2 regions of the Aeromicrobium sp. SORGH_AS_0981 genome follow, and region 2 is predicted to be linked to the other one. Evidence: predicted binding sites of a transcription regulator. Region 2 holds the regulator's gene; the other holds the start of a gene.

Region 1 (4,330 bases), 670 kb from region 2:
GGTTGCGGAAGGTGGTGCCCTCGCTCACCGACGGCAGCGCCGTGCACAGGCGTTCGACGTCGGCGAGGGTGGGCACGGGCCCAGCGTCGTGCGGCGACGTCGGCCCGTCAACCCGGTCGACCACGCCCGCGGTCGACCACCCCGGGACGCGACGAGGCCCGCCGTCCCAGGAGGGACGACGGGCCTCGGTCGTGGTGCGGCTGACTCAGTGGTGGTGCCCGGCGTGGGCGTCACCCTCGTCGTCGGCGGGCTTGTCGGCCACGAGCGTCTCGGTCGTGAGCAGCATGGCGGTGATCGACGCGGCGTTGGCCAGCGCGGAGCGCGTGACCTTGACCGGGTCGAGGATGCCCTGCGCGAGCAGGTCGCCGTACTCGCCGGTGGCGGCGTTGTAGCCCTCGCCGCTCTCGCGGACCTTGGACACGACGACCTCGCCGGAGACGCCGCCGTTGCGGGCGATCCACTCCAGGGGGGCGTCGGCGCCGATGCGGACGATGCGCACGCCGACACCCTCGTCGCCGGTGAGGCCGAGGTCGTCGTCGAGCACGGAGACGGCGTGGACGAGGGCGGAGCCGCCGCCGGCGACGATGCCCTCCTCGATGGCCGCGCGGGTCGCCGAGACGGCGTCCTCGATGCGGTGCTTCTTCTCCTTCAGCTCGACCTCGGTGGCCGCGCCGACCTGGATGACGCACACGCCGCCGGCCAGCTTCGCGAGCCGCTCCTGCAGCTTCTCGCGGTCCCAGTCGGAGTCGGTGAGCTCGATCTCGGCCTTGATCTGGTTGACCCGGCCCTCGACCTCGGCAGCGTCGCCGCCGCCGTCGATGATCGTGGTGTCGTCCTTGGTGACGACGACACGACGGGCGGTGCCGAGCACCTCGAGGCCGACCTGGTCGAGCTTGAGGCCGACGTCGGGGGTGACGACGGTCGCGCCGGTGAGGGTCGCGATGTCCTGGAGCATGGCCTTGCGACGGTCGCCGAACGCGGGCGCCTTGACGGCGACCGAGGTGAACGTGCCGCGGATCTTGTTCACGACGAGCGTGCTGAGGGCCTCGCCCTCGACGTCCTCGGCGATGATGAACAGGCTCTTGTTGGCCGCGATGACCTTCTCCAGCAGCGGGAGCAGCTCGGCGACCGAGCTGATCTTGCCCTGGTTGACGAGCACGTAGGGGTCGTCGAGGACGGACTCCATGCGCTCGGTGTCGGTGACCATGTAAGGCGACAGGTAGCCCTTGTCGAACTGCATGCCCTCCGTGAAGTCGAGCTGCGTGCCGAGGGAGTTGGACTCCTCGACGGTGATGACGCCGTCCTTGCCGACCTTGTCGAACGCCTCGGCGATGAGCTCGCCGATGTGCGCGTCGCGCGAGGAGACGGTGGCGACGTCGGTCATGTCCTTGATGTCGTCGACGTCGCGGGCGACCTCGTGCAGGCGCTCGGAGACGGCCTTGACGGCGGCCTCGATGCCCTTCTTGAGGCCGACCGGGTTGGCGCCGGCGGCGACGGCGCGCAGGCCCTCGTGGACCATCGCCTGGGCGAGCACGGTGGCCGTGGTGGTGCCGTCACCGGCGACGTCGTTCGTCTTGGTGGCGACCTCCTTGGCGAGCTGGGCGCCGAGGTTCTCGAACGGGTCGTCGAGCTCGACCTCACGCGCGACGGTGACGCCGTCGTTCGTGATGGTGGGGGCGCCCCACTTCTTGTCGAGCACGACGTAGCGGCCCTTGGGGCCGAGGGTGACCTTGACGGTGTTCGCGAGGGCGTCGACGCCGCGCTCGAGCGCGCGGCGTGCGTCCTCGTCGAACTCGAGGATCTTGGGCATGGTGATGCCTTCCTACGAAACGACTGAATGGTGGTGTCCGGCGAGAGCCGGAGGTGGCGCGTCAGCACGGTCCTGACGCGCATGGGACCCGACCGGCAAGGCGCGCGAGCGACGGCGACCCGTTCTTGGTCGCCGAGCGAGCAGCAACGCCGCCGGTCGGGAGCCCAGGTGCGTCAGGAGACGACGGCGAGGACGTCGCGGGCGGAGAGGATGAGGAACTCCTCGCCCGAGTACTTGACCTCGGTTCCGCCGTACTTGCTGAAGATGACCTTGTCGCCGACGTTGACGTCGAGCGGGACGCGGTTGCCGGAGTCGTCGATGCGGCCGGGGCCGACGGCGACGACCTCACCCTCCTGGGGCTTCTCCTTGGCGGTGTCCGGGATGACGAGCCCGGAGGCGGTGGTCTGCTCGGCCTCGACGGCCTTGATGACGAGACGATCCTCGAGCGGCTTGATGGTGACCGACACTGGTCGACCTCCCCTTCAACGTTGTGGTGAGTGACGGATGTACGTGATGGGTGTGCACGCCGTCGCGGGGGCCGTGCACGGGTTGGCAGTCTCAGGGTTCGAGTGCCAGTTCAGAATCTAGCACTCACCCCTCCCGAGTGCTAAGGGGTGTTCGCGGGCGGCGGACACCCGGCGGGGGCGCCGGGCCGTGGGCGGCGGGGGTGCCGAGCCGAGGCCGGCGGGGGCGCCGGGCCGTGGGCGGCGGGGGTGCCCGGCCTGCCACGATGGCGTCGTGGACCTGGCGACGTTCGAGCGGCTGCAGACCGACGAGGGTCGGGCGCTGGTGGCGGAGGTGCACGAGCGCGCGGGCCGGGAGTCCGACCTCGCGCTCGGCACGCGGCTGCGCACGCTGCACGACGTGGAGCTGGTGGCGGCGGCGGTGACGCAGAACCACCTGCGGGGCCTGGCGCGGGGCAAGCTGGGCGACGACGCGGCCGGCATGTTCTTCACGCACGACGCGCTGCAGCAGGCGACGCGTGGCACCGTGGCGGCGCTGCGCGCCGAGCGGCTCGCTGTGTCGGGCGCGACCGCGGTGCTCGACCTCGGCTGCGGCATCGGGTCCGACCTCGTCGCGTTCGCGCGCGCCGGGCTGCGGGTGCGCGGTGTCGAGCGAGATCCGGTGCGTGCCGCGATCGCGTCGGCGAACCTGCGTGCGCTGGGGCTCGACGGGGAGGTGGTGTGCGCCGACGCGGCCGACGTGGCGCCGACCGCGGAGGAGGTGGTGTTCCTCGACCCCGCCCGTCGCGACGACCGGGGGCGGGTGTTCGACCCGGAGGCGATGAGCCCGCCGTGGTCGGTGGTCGAGGAGCACCTGTCCGGCCGCGCCGTGGTGAAGACGCTGCCGGGGATCCCGCATGCGCTCGTCCCCGACGGCGTGGAGGCGCAGTGGGTCAGCGACGGGGGGGCGACCTGGTCGAGGCGTGCCTGTGGGGTGCCGGGCTCGACCTGACCGACCGCGCGCCGCGACGCGCGTCGGCGCTGCCGGGTCCGCACGTGCTGAGCGGCGACGGCGCACCCGGTGACGTCGGCGAGCTCGCCGGGTGGCTGCACGAGCCCGACGACGCGGTGATCCGCTCCGGCCTGGTCGGGGCGCTGGCGGAGCAGGTCGACGGGCAGCTCGTCGACCCGAGGATCGCCTGGGTGACGACCGACGTCGACGTGCGGCACCCACTGGCCCGCTCCTTCCGCGTCGTGGCGGAGCTGCCGTTCCGCGAGAAGCAGCTGAAGGCAGCCCTCGTCGCGCGCGACGTCGGCACCCTGACGGTGAAGAAGCGCGGCGTCGACGTCGTGCCCGAGGTGCTCGTGCGCCGCCTGCGTCTGAAGGGGTCGCAGCGCGCCACGGTCGTGCTGACACGGGTCGACGACAAGGCCGTCGCCCTCCTCGTCGACCCCCTCCCCCGCTGACCTCTCACCCTTGGGGTGGGGCCCCACCCCAAGGGTGACTTCCCACACCAGCGCTGGGGTGGGGTGCACCCGTTGGGATGGGGCGATGGCGGAGGCACGCGTCGGTGTGGGGGATCGGGCGTCGGGTTGGGACTCGGGCCCGGGCCCGGGCCCGTCGACATCTCAGCCAGGGCGCACCCCCACCCAAAGGATTCGTCCCAACCCAGCGCTGAGGTGGGCGGTCAGACTCTGAGTGGGGCCCAACCCCGAGGGCGAGCGGGCCTAGGGTGGGGGCGTGCGCATCGACCTGAACGCCGACGTCGCCGAGTCGCCGGACGACCTCGCCCTGCTCGACGTGGTCACGAGCGCGAACGTGTGCTGCGGGGCCTACGCGGGCAGTGAGGAGCTCATGCTCGACGCGTGCGAGCGCGCCGCCGAGCGAGGGGTGGTCGTGGGCGCCCAGGTCGGCTACCCGGACCGCGAGGGATTTGGCCGACGACCGCAGGAGCCGACCGACGACGAGCTCGTCGCGACCCTGCGCAAGCAGCTCGACCTGCTCGCCGAGGTGGCCGACGCCGTGGGGGCGCGCGTCGCCTACGTCAAGCCGCACGGCGCGCTCTACAACACCGTC
Region 2 (4,330 bases):
GGAGACGGTGTCGATGCTGGTCGGGACGGTGAACGTGTGGGGACGCTGGTCCCCGGGAGAATCAGGAGTCATGTGTGCCTCCATGGTACGGGGATGCGCCGACACGTCGACAGCGCCGGACCGCGGCGCCGTGCGCTCAGCCCGGGGGCCAGCCGAGCGAGCGCCCGGCGAGCACGTGCCCGTGGCAGTGGAAGACCGTCTGGTGCGCGTCGGCACCGGTGTTGAAGACGAGCCGGTAGGAGCCGCCCGCCTCGTCGGCGACGCGGCGGGCCAGGCGCAGCAGCCCGACGGCCGCCTCCGGCTCGGCCTCGGCGAGGCTGCCGACGTCGGGCTGGTGCACGCGCGGGATGACGAGCACGTGCGTGGGCGCCTGCGGGCTGATGTCGCGGAACGCCACGGCGTGCTCGTCCTGCGCGACGACGTCGGCGGGCACCTCGCCCTCGACGATCTTGCAGAACAGGCAGTCGGCGCTGGGGCTCATGGTCCCTTCCTACCGCACCCGGCGGCCTGCGACGAGACCTCCGCTCAGCGGAAGGCGTCCTTGATGCGGCCGAACACGCTGCCGCGGTGGGTGCTGCCGAGCTGTGCCTCGGGACGCTCCTCGTCGCGCAGGGCGGCGAGCTGCTTCAGCAGGTCGCGCTGCGCGTCGTCGAGGTCGTCCGGGGTCTGCACGACGATCTCGACGACGAGGTCGCCGCGACCCGGTCCCCGCAGGCGCGGGACGCCCTGGCCGCGCAGCGTGAGCGTCTCGCCCGACTGGATGCCGGCGGGCACCTCCAGCCCGACGACCTCCGGCCCGTCCTCGTCGGCCAGGTCGGCCTCGAGGGTCGGCAGGTCGACGTGCGTGCCGAGGGCGGCGGCCGTCATGGGCAGCGTCACCTGGCAGCGCAGCTGGTCGCCCTTGCGGGTGAAGACGGGGTGGCGAGCCACCTCGACCTCGATGTAGAGGTCGCCTGCCGGGCCCCCGCCCGGGCCGACCTCGCCCTCGCCGGCGAGCTGGATGCGCGTGCCCTGGTCGACACCGGCCGGGATCGAGACCGTGATCGAGCGGCGCGAGCGCACCCGGCCGTCGCCGTGGCACTCGTGGCAGGGGTCCTGGATGACGGTGCCGAACCCGTGGCACGTCGGGCACGGGCGGGCCGTGCGGACGCTGCCGAGCGGGGTGCGCTGGACCTGCTGCACCTCGCCGTGGCCGTGGCACGTGCCGCAGGTGACCGTCGCGGAGTCGTCCTCGGCGCCGCTGCCCGAGCACCGCTCGCAGACCACGGCGGTGTCGACCTTGATCTCGCGCGTGACGCCGAACGCGGCCTCGGCGAGGTCGACCTGCAGGCGCAGCAGCGCGTCCTGCCCACGCTGCACGCGCGAGCGCGGACCACGGCTGCTGCTGCCGCCACCGCCGAAGAAGGCGTCCATGATGTCGTCGAAGCTGAACCCGGCGCCTCCGCCGAAGCCGCCCGCTCCGCCCCCGCCGCCGAGCGGGTTGCCGCCGCGGTCGTACACGGCACGCTTCTGGGGGTCCGACAGCACCTCGTACGCGGTGGTGACCTCCTTGAAGCGGTCGGCGGCGTCGGGGGCGTCGTTCACGTCCGGGTGCAGCTGACGCGCCAGCTTGCGGTACGCCTTCTTCATCTCCTCGGGCGTCGCCGACCGGGAGACGCCGAGCAGCGCGTAGTAGTCCTGTGCCATACGTCCTTCGTCCTGTTCAGCCGTCCGCGAGCTGTCGCCCGACGTAACGGGCGACCGCGCCGACGGCGGCCATGGTTCCGGGGTAGTCCATGCGGGTGGGGCCGAGCGTGCCGAGCATCGCCAGCGCCTGCTCGGAGGTGCCGTACGCCGACGAGACGACCGCCGTGCCGGGCAGTCCCTCGGTGCCGGTCTCCAGACCGATGCGCACGGTGGGGTCGGTGGTGGCCTCGCCGAGCAGCTTCAGCAGCACGACCTGCTCCTCCAGCGCCTCCAGCACGGGGCGGATGGAGGTGTCGAAGTCGCGGCCGAAGCGCGCGAGGTTCGCGGTGCCACCGACGGCGACGCGCTCGTCGCTGCGCTCGTCGGAGAACACGTGGGTGAGCGTGGTGACCACGGAGGTCACGAGCGGGCGGTCGGCGGGCGCGAACGTGCCGATCACGTCGGCGAGGCGCAGCGACGCCTCGGGCAGGCGCTGGCCCACCGCCGCCGTCATGATCCGCGAGCGGACGTCGGACAGCAGCCCGTCGCCCGGTGTCGCCTCGAGCTCGACGATGCGCTGCTCGACGCGGCCGCTGCTCGTGATCACGACCACGAGCACCCGCGCGCCCTCGAGCGCCACCACCTCGACGTGACGCACCGTGGAGCGGGTCAGCGACGGGTACTGCACGATCGCGACCTGGTTGGTGAGCTGGGCGAGCACCTTGACGCTGCGCTGCACCACGTCGTCGACGTCGACGGCGCCGCCCAGGAACGTCTCGATCGCGCGACGCTCGGGCGACGTGAGCGCCTTGACCTGCGAGAGCCGGTCGACGAACAGCCGGTACCCCTTGTCGGTGGGCACGCGACCGGCGCTCGTGTGGGGCTGGGCGATGAGCCCCTCCTCCTCGAGCACGGCCATGTCGTTGCGGATCGTGGCCGGCGAGACGCCGAGCTGGTGACGTTCGACGAGGGCGCGGGAGCCGACCGGCTCCTGGGTCTCGACGTAGTCCTCGACGATGGCGCGCAGGACCTCCAGGCGACGGTCCTCGGACGGGAGACGACGGTCCTCCGGCACGGCGCTCTCCTCCTCTGGGACGGTCTCGGCTGGACGGTGCGTGGCTCGGGTGCGACGACGCCGGACGGCCTCGGGCGCGCACGGCGCAGACGGGGTCCGTCGGCGCGGCGTGGCGCTTTGGCACTCACCAGGCGCAAGTGCCAGTCTAGCGCCGTGGGAGCAATCGGGAGCGAGGGTGAGGTCGTCTCGGTCACGGGTCGCTCGCGCACCCTGACCTACCGGCCGCGCCGGGTGACGCTCTCCGACGGCACGTTCCTCCTGCACGAGTCCCGCGGCGGCACGCTGAGCTCCGTCTGGGCCGCCGACCTCGGCGACCTCTTCGTCGAGGTCGTGCACCTGGGGCACGGCCCCGTCGGCGGCGAGCTGGTGCTCGTCGTCCCCGACGGCGACACCGTGGCCCTCGGCGACCTCGTCCCGCCCCTCGACGTCGTCCCGACCACCGCGCGGCCCAGCTGGGCGCAGGCCGTCGACCTCGCCGTCGGGCTGACCCGCTCGTCCACGCGGATCCTCACGAGCAGCGGCGAGATCGGCCGCGACGACCTCGAGGCGTTCCACCAGACGTTGCTGGGCGTGCTCCATGGCTGAGACCCGAGGGTGGGGTCGCTACGGCGACGACGTGCTCGCCGGCGACTGGAAGGCGCCTCCGCGCGGCCGCTCGACCGAGGTGCCCGCCGAGCTCGGCATGGTCGTCGAGGAGGTCACGACGGGCTGGTGCGGCGAGGTCGTGCGCGTCGAGCGCGACCTCGGCACCGTCGCCCTCGAGGACCGGCGCCTCAAGGTCAAGGTCTTCCCCCTCGGACCAGGGTTCCTGCTCGAGGGCAGGCCGGTGGTGCTGGTCGCCCCGTCCGGTGCCGCGCCGCAGCAGCCCGCGCGCACGGCGTCGGGATCGCGCGCGGTGGCCGGGCAGCGGGCCAGGGTGGCGCTGCCGAGCCGGATCCTCGTGGAGGGCAAGCACGACGCCGAGCTGGTCGAGAAGGTCTGGGGCGACGACCTGCGCGTCGAGGGCGTCGCCGTGGAGATGCTGCACGGCGTCGACGACCTCGTGGGCGTGGTCGACGACTTCGACCCGGGCCCGGACCGCCGGCTCGGGATCCTCGTGGACCACCTCGTGCCCGGCTCGAAGGAGTCGCGCATCGCGGCCAGGCTCTCCGGCCGTCCGCACGTGCTCGTCGTCGGCCACCCCTACGTCGACGTCTGGCAGGCCGTGAAGCCCGCGCGGCTCGGCGTCGCGGCGTGGCCGGTCGTCCCCCGCCACCTGGAGTGGAAGCGCGGCGTGTGCGCGGCCTTCGGCTGGCCGCACGCCGAGCAGGCCGACGTGGCCCGCGCCTGGCAGCACATCCTCTCGCGGGTCGACTCCTGGACCGACCTGGAGCCGGAGTTCCTCGGTCGCGTCGAGGAGCTCATCGACTTCGTCACCGCTCCCTAGCGGCCTGCTCCCCGCGGCCACGGCTGCGCCCGGACAGCGCGACGGCCCGGGACCAGGCGGTCCCGGGCCGTCGCGGCTCCCTCAGTCCTGCAGCACCGACTGCACCGTTGGCGTCGGTGCCGGAGTGGGCGGCGTGAGCCACTCCGTCCGCGGCAGCACGCGCC

Evidence for each region. Region 2 encodes HrcA, which represses chaperone genes, less so after heat shock. Its sites were predicted from a motif close to TTGGCACTCGNNNNNNNCGAGTGCCAA; they were not measured.
Region 1: the regulator HrcA is predicted to act here: its motif matches at 2,395-2,421, upstream of groES (co-chaperone GroES).

The regions. Positions count from the first base shown of each region.
Region 1 is NZ_JAVIZD010000001.1:1,512,912-1,517,241, reverse strand. It holds gene QE370_RS07760 (hypothetical protein) at 1-76, opposite strand, end outside; gene groL (chaperonin GroEL) at 206-1,810, opposite strand; gene groES (co-chaperone GroES) at 1,984-2,277, opposite strand; gene QE370_RS07745 (methyltransferase domain-containing protein) at 2,549-3,265, shown strand; gene QE370_RS07740 (THUMP-like domain-containing protein) at 3,202-3,720, shown strand; gene QE370_RS07735 (5-oxoprolinase subunit PxpA) at 3,995-4,330, shown strand, end outside.
Region 2 is NZ_JAVIZD010000001.1:2,178,128-2,182,457, reverse strand. It holds gene QE370_RS10995 (PhoH family protein) at 1-72, opposite strand, end outside; gene QE370_RS10990 (histidine triad nucleotide-binding protein) at 137-481, opposite strand; gene dnaJ (molecular chaperone DnaJ) at 526-1,686, opposite strand; gene hrcA (heat-inducible transcriptional repressor HrcA) at 1,703-2,740, opposite strand; gene QE370_RS10975 (hypothetical protein) at 2,894-3,325, shown strand; gene QE370_RS10970 (DUF3097 domain-containing protein) at 3,318-4,166, shown strand; gene QE370_RS10965 (CHAP domain-containing protein) at 4,248-4,330, opposite strand, start outside.